2 regions of the Devosia alba genome follow, and region 2 is predicted to be linked to the other one. Evidence: predicted binding sites of a transcription regulator. Region 2 holds the regulator's gene; the other holds the start of a gene.

Region 1 (5,418 bases), on a different contig from region 2:
GACGGGCATAGGCGTTGATCACGCCACGCGCCTGATGCTCCAGAATCCCGGACAGAACAATGCTCGCGCCCTTTTGCGCCGCCTTGCCGACCGAGGGCGCCAGCGCCATTAGCGGGCCGGCCAGGATATTGGCGACGATCAGGTCATAGGGGCCGTTTTGCGTTATTGTGGACTGGGTTAGCCCCGTGGCCTCGACAGCAACGATCAGCGTGCCGACGCCGTTCTGCTCGGCATTGGCGATGGTGGTGGTGACCGAAATCGGATCGATATCGCTGGCAATCACCGGGGTTTTGGTGCGCTTGGCCAGGGCAATGGCCAGCACGCCGGTGCCGGTGCCGACATCGATCATGTGGCGCGGCTTGCGGCGCTTGAGCAGCAGGTTGATGGCCTCGAGGCACCCGGTGGTGGTCTCGTGGTGGCCAGTGCCAAAGGCCTGCGCCGCGTCGATCCGTATTGCCGTCAGCCCGCTGGGCACGGGTCCGGTTTCGTGGCTGCCATAGACATAAAAGCCGCCGGCCGTCACCGGGGCCAGGCCCTCCAGCGATCTGGCCACCCAGTTGATTTCGGGATCAATCCGGGACACTGAAAATTCCACTTCAATGCCAAGGGTTTGGCGTGCCAGCTCAACAAAGGCTGCAAGGTCGGGCGGGCTGTCACAGGCCGCCTCGAAGTACCATTGGCCGGTGTCTTCATTCTCGTGTGCCGAGGCGGTCAGCGCCAGATCGTCGCGCTCCATCACCGCATCGACCAGTTCATAGGCCTGATCCTTGGTGAGCGGGGCAGAGAGCTGATCGACGGACATGGCGGTTTCCTCAGGTTTCGCGCCTTGTTGCGCCATCGGCCCGCGGGCGTCAATGCGAACTTGTCCCCGGGTCCTCTTGGGTGCCTGAACAGAGGGGTAGTGGATCGCCGCTCACCCCTTGGTAACAAAACTCTCCAGCACCTTCTTGCGCCCGGCCTTTTCGAAATCGATGGTCAGCTTGTTGCCCTCGATGGCGGCGATGGCGCCGTAGCCGAATTTGAGGTGGAAGACGCGTTCGCCGAAGGTGAAGGCGGATTTGTCGTTGCCGATATCAACGGAGCGGGCGACCAGATCGCCGTCAATGGTCATTGGGCCGGCGCTCTTGCGACTAGCCTGCTGGGCGCGGGCGCGCTGCCAGCCGGGGGTTTCGTAGACGCTCTCGAAGGGGTCAGCCTTGTTGAAGCGGCTGGAGGCCCCCCCGCCATAGCCATAGCCGCCATAGGAGGAGCCGGTATCGGTGACTTCCACCGCGTCGGCGGGCAGTTCATCGAGAAAGCGGGATGGAATGGCCGATTGCCAGAGGCCATTGATGCGGCGGTTCTGCGCAACTGACAGCCGGGCGCGCTTGCGGGCGCGGGTAATGCCGACATAGGCGAGGCGCCGCTCTTCCTCGAGGCCAGCGCGGCCGCTTTCGTCCATGGTGCGCTGGCTGGGGAACAGGCCTTCTTCCCAGCCGGGCAGGAAGACCGTGTCAAATTCGAGGCCCTTGGCGGAATGCAGCGTCATGATCGAGACGGCGTCTTCGGCTTCTAAAGTATCGCGATCCATAACGAGCGAAATATGTTCGAGGAAGCTGCCCAGGGTGTCGAACTCCTCCATGGAACGCACAAGTTCCTTGAGGTTTTCAAGGCGCCCTGGCGAGTCGGGGGATTTGTCAGCCTGCCACATGGCGGTGTAGCCGCTTTCGTCCAGGATCTGCGCGGCGAGTTCCCAATGGGGAATGCCAGAGCGAATAGTCCGAAGTTCTTTTTCTTCCGGCATTTCCTCGCGTTGAAGCTGCGCCGACCAGTGGTCGAATTGGCCGATCAACTCGCGCAGGGTAGTGCGTTGCTTAGGCTTGAGCTCCTCGGTTTCGAGCAGCATGCGGGTTGCAGCGAGCAGCGATACCTCCGCCGAGCGCGAGGCGTTGTAGAGCATCTGCACGGTCGAATCGCCCAACCCACGCTTGGGTACGTTGACGATGCGTTCGAAGCTCAATCCGTCGGATGGATTTGAGACCACGCGCAGGTAAGCGATGGCGTCACGGATTTCCTTGCGCTCGTAGAATTTCGGTCCGCCGATGACGCGGTAATTGAGGCCCATCGTAATGAAGCGCTCTTCGAAGGAGCGCATCTGGTGCGCGGCACGGACGAGAATGGCCATAGAATTGAGAGCTTCGCCTGCCCGTTGGTAGTTCTCGATCTCGTCGCCTACGGTGCGCGCCTCTTCCTCGCTGTCCCACACGGAGGTGACTGAAAGAGGTTCGCCTTTTTCGCCAACATCAGTGTACAAAGTCTTGCCTAGGCGGCCTTCGTTGAAAGCGATGATGCTGGAGGCAGCCTTGAGGATATTGCCGGTCGAGCGGTAATTACGCTCGAGCTTGATCACCTTGGCGCCGGGAAAGTCCTTTTCAAAGCGCAGGATATTGTCGACCTCGGCGCCGCGCCAGCCATAGATCGACTGGTCGTCGTCGCCCACGACACATAAGTTGGCGGCAGAAGCCGGCTTGCCCTGCGCCAGCAGTCGCAGCCACAGATACTGCGCGACGCTTGTGTCCTGGTATTCGTCCACCAAAATGTATTTGAAGCGGTTATGATAGTCTGCCAGCACGTCGGGGTATTCGCGGAACAGGCGGATATTTTCGAGCAGTAGGTCGCCAAAATCGGCTGCGTTGAGTACTTTAAGGCGGGCTTGGTAGGCAGCATAGAGCGCCGCGCCGCGGCCGTTTGCGAAGCCTGCGCTTTCAGCGGGCGATACATCCTTTGGGAAAAGACCTCTATTTTTCCAACTATCAATCAGCGGCGCCAAGTGTTTCGCCTGCCAACGCTTTTCGTCGATGTTCTCGGCGTCGATCAGTTGTTTCATCAACCGGATTTGATCGTCGGTGCCGAGAATGGTGAAATCGGACTTGAGGTCGACAAGCGGGGCATGGCGACGCAGGATGCGCGCGCCGATGAAGTGAAAAGTGCCGAGCCATGGCATGCTCTCGACATCAGCACCGACAAGGCGACCGATGCGCTCCTTCATTTCCCGGGCTGCCTTGTTGGTGAATGTCACAGACAGGATTTCGGACGGCCAGGCGCGCTTGGTATTTAGGATATGAGCGATGCGGGTGGTCAAGACGCGCGTCTTGCCGGTCCCGGCGCCGGCCAGTACCAGGAGCGGCCCATCAAGGCTCTCGACCGCGTCGCGCTGTTCGGCATTCAGGCCCTCGAGATAGTCAGGCACCTGGCTGCGCTTGAACTGGCCGGTTATGGCCCCGGCTGTCGGGCGGGCGGGGGGGTGAGATTCACCGGACATAGAAGGCCTTTCCATCGCTGCGCGCCGGTCCGGGCGCTGCAGCGCGGCGATTGACGAATCTTGATTTGTTCTCCTGCGAATATAGGGACGGGCAGGGGACTTGTATAGAACGGGGGGCCGTCACCGATCTGTCATGTTGACGTCATGGAAGTGTAGCCCGGCCAGCTTATGGCACCCCCCTAGCATTCAACGGGGGATCATCCATGTCGCAGACCAAACTTCTCGTCGCACTGACGGCCACGCTGCTGGCCACCACGGCCAGTGCCGGCGCCGCCGAATACTTCAACCGCATTGCCAGCTTCCCGGTGGCGCTGAACAATCCGGACGCCGAAGAGACCTCGGCAGAGATCATCACCGTCTCGGAAGACGGCATGACGCTGATCTATTCCGACAGCCCAGGCGGCGGCATCGGCTTTATCGACATCACCGATCCCAAGGCACCGGCTGCCAAGGGCTTCCTGTCGCTGGACGGCGAGCCCACCACGGTCGTGGTCATCGGCGACAAGCTGTTTTCGGGCGTCAATACCTCCGAGAGCTTCGTCGAACCATCGGGCAATCTCTCCACCATCGACCTGGCCAGCCAGACGATCGAGGCCAGCTGCGAGATCGGCGGCCAGCCTGACTCTGTGGCGCGCAACGCCGACGGTAGCCTGATCGCCATCGCCATCGAGAACGAGCGCGACGAAGACCTCAATGACGGCGAAATTCCGCAGATGCCGGCCGGCTCGCTGGCGCTGCTCAATGTCGTCGACGGCGCCGTGGATTGCGACAGCCTCAAAATCGTCGACCTGACCGGTCTGGCCGAGATTGCTGGCGACGATCCCGAGCCGGAATATGTGTCGATCAACAGCCTCAACGAGGTCGTGGTGTCGCTGCAGGAAAACAATCACTTCGTCATCGTCGACGGCAATAGCGGCGAAGTGACTGCCCATTTCAGCGCTGGCGCGGTCGATCTCGAGAATATCGACGTGCTCGACAATGGCTCGCTGGACTTTACCGGTGCGCAGGCCGGCGTGTTGCGTGAACCCGACTCGGTCAAGTGGATCGACGACGAGCGTTTCGCCGTCGCCAATGAAGGCGACTACAATGGCGGCTCGCGCAGCTTCTCGATCTTCTCGAAAACCGGCGAAGTGCTCTATGAAAGCGGCGCCGATCTGGAAATGAAGGCGGCCCAGCTGGGCCATTATCCGGACAAGCGGTCCGATGCCAAGGGCGTGGAGCCCGAGGGCATGGACGTCGCGACCTTTGGCGAGAACACCTATATCTTTGTCGGTCTCGAACGCGCCTCGCTGGTCGGGGTCTACAAGGATACCGGTGCCGAGCCTGAATTCGTGCAGGCGCTGCCATCGGGCGTTGGTCCTGAAGGCGGGGTCGCCATACCGTCGCGCAATCTCTTCATCACGGCCAATGAGAACGACCTGGGCGCCGATGGCGCAGCCCGCTCCCATGTCATGATCTATGAGCTGGCCGAAGCCGAGGCTCCGAGCTATCCGCACATCATGAGCGACCTTGATGCCGATGGCCGCCCACTGGGCTGGGTCGCCATGTCGGGTCTGGTTGCCGATGCCGAAAAGCCCGGCATGCTGTTTGGCGTGTCCGACAGCTTCCTGGGCAATCAGCCGGCGATCTACACTATTGATGCGACCACCCAGCCGGCCCGTATCACGGCCAAGACGATTGTGACCCGCAATGGCAACCCTGCCCAGAAGCTCGATCTTGAAGGCATTGCCCTTGATGGCGAAGGCGGGTTCTGGCTGGCTTCGGAAGGCCGCAGCGACCGGTTGATCCCGCATGCGCTCTACCGCGTCGATGCGGATGGCGAAATCGCCAAGGAAGTGCCGTTCCCGGCTGAACTGCTGGCCGAGGAAATCCGCTTTGGCGCCGAAGGCGTCACCGTGGTCGGCACCGGCGACGAGACCACGCTGTGGATCGCCATGCAGCGCGAGTGGAAGAACGACGCCAAGGGCGTGGTCAAGCTGGTGTCCTACAATCCCGCTTCTGGCGAATGGGGTGCCGTCAACTATCCGCTTGAGGCCCCCGCCGAAGGCGGCTGGGTCGGCCTTTCGGAAATTACCGCGCATGGCGAGCTGGTCTATATCGTCGAACGTGACAACCAG
Region 2 (5,418 bases):
AGGCGACCAACCAGATGCGCATCAGCCGTGAAGAGATTTTTGGCCCCGTGGCCTCGGTCATTCGCGTCAAGAACTATGAAGAAGCGCTGGCGACGGCCAATGACACCGAGTTCGGCCTGTCAGCCGGCATCGTCACCACCTCGCTGAAATATGCGACGCACTTCAAGCGCAATGCCGAAGCCGGCATGGTGATGGTCAATGTGCCGACAGCGGGCGTGGACTTCCACGTGCCGTTCGGCGGTCGCAAGGGCTCCAGCTATGGCCCGCGCGAGCAGGGCAAGTATGCGGCCGAGTTCTTCACCGTGGTCAAGACAGCCTATACCGCTGCCGGCTAAGCCATATCGGCCGCAGACACATTCCGGACGGCCCCTGGCGCAAGCCAGGGGCCGTTTGTCGTTGCCGCGCATGGTGAAGGCGGGCGGCTCAGGCGATGGCGGTGATCTCGAATTCCTGGGCACCCAGGCTGACGACGTCGCCGACGGCCCGGTCGAGCAGAACGCGGGCAACAGGCGAGACATGGGAAATCGTGCCGGTGCCCGGCTCGGCTTCGTCCTCGCCGACAATGCGATAGGTTTGCACCCGGCCGTCGGCGCGACGGAAGGTGACCGTGCTGCCAAAGGCCACCGTATCGGTCGCGGCCGGCTCGGGCATCAATTGGGCGGTGCGGACGCGCTCAGCGTAATAGCGCAGGTCGCGCAGCGGAATGGCCGCCTGACGGCGGCGCTCATTGACATCGCTGACGGTGCTGGCGGCATCATAGGCCAGGCGAGCCTGTTCGAGGGCCTGCTGCAGTGCCCGCAGACCGGCTTCGGTCACCAGATTGGCATGGCTGGAAATCGGGCGATCGGGCAGCAGCGTTTCCGCAGCCGTTTCGGCACTGTCTTCCTTGGTAAAGGCAACACTCAAAGCTTGGCTCCATGGCGACGCGGTCGGACAGGCCGAAGGCCAGTCCGGGGGCGGCGATGCTTGATTGCAGATGACGGGTCAATGTAGGGGAGGCGGGAGAGGTTGCATAGGCGGTATGGAAAGCGCGAGCGGCTTGTCAAACCGGCCAGTCTGGCCCAAGACGGGGTGATGCCGTCTGCCACGAGAATGAGAAATGACTGACAGACCCGCCATACTGGCGCCGTTCAAGCATGAGACCTTCAGGTTGTTGTGGACCGCCACGCTGGTGTCCAATCTGGGCGGGCTGGTGCAGTCGGTGGGTGCCGGCTGGATGATGACCACGCTGACCGACTCGCACAATATGGTGGCACTGGTGCAGGCGTCGACCACGCTGCCCATCATGATCTTCTCCCTGGCTGCCGGCGCACTGGCCGACAATTTCGATCGCCGCGTGGTGATGATGATCGCGCAGGGCGGGATGGCGCTGGTGTCGCTGCTGCTGGCGGTGCTGGCCTTCATGAACCTGATGAGTCCCTGGCTGCTGCTGTCGCTCACGTTCATGATCGGCGCCGGGACGGCATTGTTCAATCCGTCCTGGCAGGCGTCGATGGGCGATATCGTGCCGCGCAGCGATCTGCCCGGCGCGGTGACGCTGAACGCCATGGGCTTCAACATGATGCGCAGCGTCGGCCCGGCAGTGGGCGGGCTGATCGTGGCGCTGGCAGGCGCCGCAGCGGCGTTTGCGCTCAATGCGGTGACCTATCTGCCGCTGATTACCGCGCTGCTGCGCTGGAAGCCGGAGCGGCCCGCCAACCGCCTGCCGCGCGAAGGCTTTGGCAGTGCCATTCTGGCCGGCATTCGCTATGTGTCGCTGTCGCCCAGCCTGACCACGGTGCTGTTCCGCAGCTTCCTGTTCGGGCTGTCCGCCGTTGCGGTTCTGGCGCTGCTGCCCTCGGTGGCGGCGGAGTATGTGCGCGGCGGGGCGCTGGCCTATGGCACCCTGCTGGGCTGCTTCGGTCTGGGGGCGATTGGCGGCGCGTTCATCAATGGCCGGGTGCGCGAGCTTTTCAGCAATGAGTGGATCGTGCGGGCGGCCTGTATCGGTTTTGCGCTGAGCTGCGCGGGGTTGGGGTTCAGCCGCGACCTGATCCTGAGCCACGCCGTGCTGGTGCCGGCGGGGGCGTGTTGGGTGCTGTCGATGAGCCTGTTCAACGTATCGATCCAGCTGTCATCGCCCCGCTGGGTGGTGGGCCGGGCGCTGTCGCTCTACCAGACGGCGACGTTTGGCGGCATGGCGATGGGCAGCTGGCTGTGGGGCGTCAGCGCCGACGCGTTCGGGATTGACTGGGCGCTGGCCATGGCCGCGCTGGTACTGGTGCTTTGCGCGCTGGTGGGGTTCATCCTGCCGCTGCGGGAGTTTGAATCGCGCGATCTGGGCCCGCTCAACACCTTCAACGAACCGGTGTTGCGGCTGAACCTGACCCCGCGCAGCGGGCCGATCATGGTGATGGTCGACTATCGCATTGCCCAGGATGACATACCCAGGTTCCTGGCGCTGATGACCGAGCGACGCAAGGTGCGGCTGCGCGACGGAGCGCGGCAATGGGCGCTGCTGCGCGATCTGGAGCAGCCTGATCTGTGGGTGGAAAGCTACCATGTGCCGACCTGGGTGGATTATGTGCGGCATAATCTGCGGCGCACCAAGGCGGATGCGGAGAATTTCTTGGCCTTGCGGACGCTGCACCAGGGCGATGGCCCGCCACAGGTGCACCGGATGATCGAGCGGCAGACCGTGCCGCTGGCCGACGAGACGCCGCTGCGCAGCGTGCCCGAGGTTTAGAGGCGGAGGGGGGCGGGCGCCCCCTCCTAGCCTCCCCCTGAAGGGGGAGGGACAGATCGGGGGCCCGGAAGCCTCAGGCGACCTGGGCGAAGCGCTCATCGAAGGCATAGCCGGCGCCGCGGACGGTGCGGATGGGGTCGGTTTCGCGGCCGCGATTGATGGCGCGGCGGAGGCGGCCGATATGGACGTCGACGGTGCGCTCGTCGACATAGACATCATTGCCCCAGACGCCATCGAGCAGCTGCTCGCGCGAATAGACGCGGCCGGGATGGCGCATCAGATATTCGAGCAGGCGGTATTCGGTGGGGCCGAGATGAACGTCGCGGGCGGCGCGGCGAACGCGGTGGGTGGTGCGGTCGAGTTCGAGATCGCCGACCTTGAGGGCGGCAGTGACCAGATTGGGATTGGCGCGGCGCAGCAGGGCGTGGATGCGGGCGATCAGCTCGGGCACCGAGAAGGGCTTGACCACATAGTCGTCGGCGCCGGTGGCCAGGCCGCGGACGCGCTCTTCCTCCTCACCGCGTGCGGTGAGCATGATGATCGGCACGCGGGCGGTTTGCTCGCGGGCGCGCAGGCGACGGCACATTTCGATGCCGGAGATTTCGGGCAGCATCCAGTCGAGCAGGATCAGATCGGGCAGCTTGTCCTGAATGGCCTGGGCGGCTTCGTCGCCGGTTTCGGCGGTGACAACGCGGAAGCCCTCGGCTTCGAGATTGTAGCGCAGCAGGATGGCGATATCGCCTTCGTCTTCGACAACGAGAATGGTAGCGGGCATGGGTGCAACCCCGTTTTAGGACAAAGGAAGGCCGGTTTGCCTGGTGAGGCCGGGAAGTGATCCGCGCGCTGTCACCATGCTAGCCAATTGGGCCGAAATGTTCCGACGGATCGAATGTCATGTTACGCCTTGATCTGGGTGCGATGCAGTTCCTGGATATCACTGGTGAGCTGTTTGCCGGTCTGCAGGTAATAGGCGTGCTCGGCGATGTTGGTGGCGTGGTCGCCAATGCGTTCGAGGTTCTTGGCGCAGAACAGCAAATGGGTGCAGGGCGTGATGTTGCGCGGATCTTCCATCATGTAGGTGAGCAGTTCGCGGAACAGCGAGGTGTACATGGCATCGACTTCGTCGTCGTGGTTGCAGACCTGGATGGCGGCGGCCGCGTTGCGGCTGGAATAGGCGTCCAGCGAATCCTTGATCTGGCGCAGCACCAGGGCCGTCATGTTCTTGACGCCATTGTAGAAGGTGGGTTGCAGGCTCATACCTTCGAGCTTGAGCGAGCGGCGGGCCAGTTGCTTGGCCATGTCGCCGACGCGTTCGAGGTCGTTGGCGACGTGGATCGAGGTGATGATGGCGCGCAGGTCCGAGGCCATGGGCTGGCGGCGGGCAATCATCGAGACGGCCATGTCGTCGATATTGCGCTGCATGTCGTCAATGCGCTGATCGGCGATGATGGTCAGATCTGCCAGTTCGCGATCCAGCTTGAGCAGGGCCTTGGTGCCGTTCTCGATGGCGAGTTCGACCTGGCCGCCCATCTCGGCGATGGATTGGGCCAGCTGGATCAGCTCGTCGCTATAGGCGGTAACGATATGGTCGGTGCCGGTGGCGGGCATGGCAGTCTCCTCTTATGTCCGTGCGGGGATCAGCCGATACGGCCCATGATGTAGTCCTGGGTCTGCTTGTGCTCGGGGTTGGTGAAGATGTCTTCGGTGACGCCTTCCTCGATCAGCTTGCCCAGATGGAAAAACGCGGTCTTCTGGGAAACCCGGGCGGCCTGCTGCATCGAGTGGGTGACGATGACGATGGTGTAGTTCTCGCGCAGTTCGTCGATCAGTTCCTCGATGATGGCGGTGGCGATGGGGTCAAGCGCCGAGCAGGGCTCGTCCATCAGGATGACTTCGGGGCCGACAGCGATGGCGCGGGCGATGCAGAGGCGCTGCTGCTGGCCGCCGGACAGGCCGGTGCCGGGCTCGTTGAGGCGATCCTTGACCTCTTCGAACAGGCCCGCCTTGCGCAGCGAGGAGACCACGATCTCGTCGAGATCGGTCCGCGAGCGGGCGAGGCCGTGAATCTTGGGGCCGTAGGCGACGTTGTCGTAGATCGATTTGGGGAAGGGATTGGGCTTCTGGAACACCATGCCGATACGGGCGCGCAATTCCACAACGTCCAGATCGGGATCGTAGATATTGTCGCCGTCGAGCTTGATGGTTCCACCGACCGAGGCGCCTTCGATCGTGTCGTTCATGCGGTTGAAACAGCGCAGGAAGGTCGACTTGCCACAGCCCGACGGGCCGATGAACGAGGTGACCGCGCGATCGGGGATGTCGATGGAGATGCCGAACAGGGCCTGCTTGGCGCCATAATGCACGGTGACGTCGCGCGCGGTGAGGCGGATCGGGCGATCAAGGACATCGGTGGGGTTCATGGTGGCATCCAGAGGTTGATTTGTTTTCTTAACCTTGCCGGCGAGCATATCCATAATCAGTGATCCTTCGGAAGGTGCAGACGACGGGGCGGAGGCGACTGTTACCAGCGCCGCTCAAGGCGTTGACGCAGAACTATCGCAATTGCATTCATGAGGAGCAGGAAGCCCATCAAAACCAGAATTCCTGCGGAGGTACGGGATACAAAGCCGCGCTCGGGGCTGTCAGCCCAGATATAGATCTGGGTCGGCAGGGCGGTAGAGGCGTCCAAGACG

The links. Region 2 encodes PhoB, which activates phosphate uptake and scavenging genes when phosphate is short. Its sites were predicted from a motif close to TGTCATNNANCTGTCAT; they were not measured.
Region 1: ABFY71_RS06595 (esterase-like activity of phytase family protein) is a predicted target of PhoB. The motif match lies at 3,420-3,436, and genes of this name have one in related genera.

The regions. Positions count from the first base shown of each region.
Region 1 is NZ_JBDUUI010000003.1:282,333-287,750, reverse strand. It holds gene ABFY71_RS06605 (50S ribosomal protein L11 methyltransferase) at 1-802, opposite strand, end outside; gene ABFY71_RS06600 (ATP-dependent helicase) at 914-3,301, opposite strand; gene ABFY71_RS06595 (esterase-like activity of phytase family protein) at 3,505-5,418, shown strand, end outside.
Region 2 is NZ_JBDUUI010000005.1:223,095-228,512, forward strand. It holds gene ABFY71_RS09865 (aldehyde dehydrogenase family protein) at 1-335, shown strand, start outside; gene greA (transcription elongation factor GreA) at 424-906, opposite strand; gene ABFY71_RS09875 (MFS transporter) at 1,100-2,725, shown strand; gene phoB (phosphate regulon transcriptional regulator PhoB) at 2,799-3,500, opposite strand; gene phoU (phosphate signaling complex protein PhoU) at 3,623-4,333, opposite strand; gene pstB (phosphate ABC transporter ATP-binding protein PstB) at 4,363-5,145, opposite strand; gene pstA (phosphate ABC transporter permease PstA) at 5,247-5,418, opposite strand, start outside.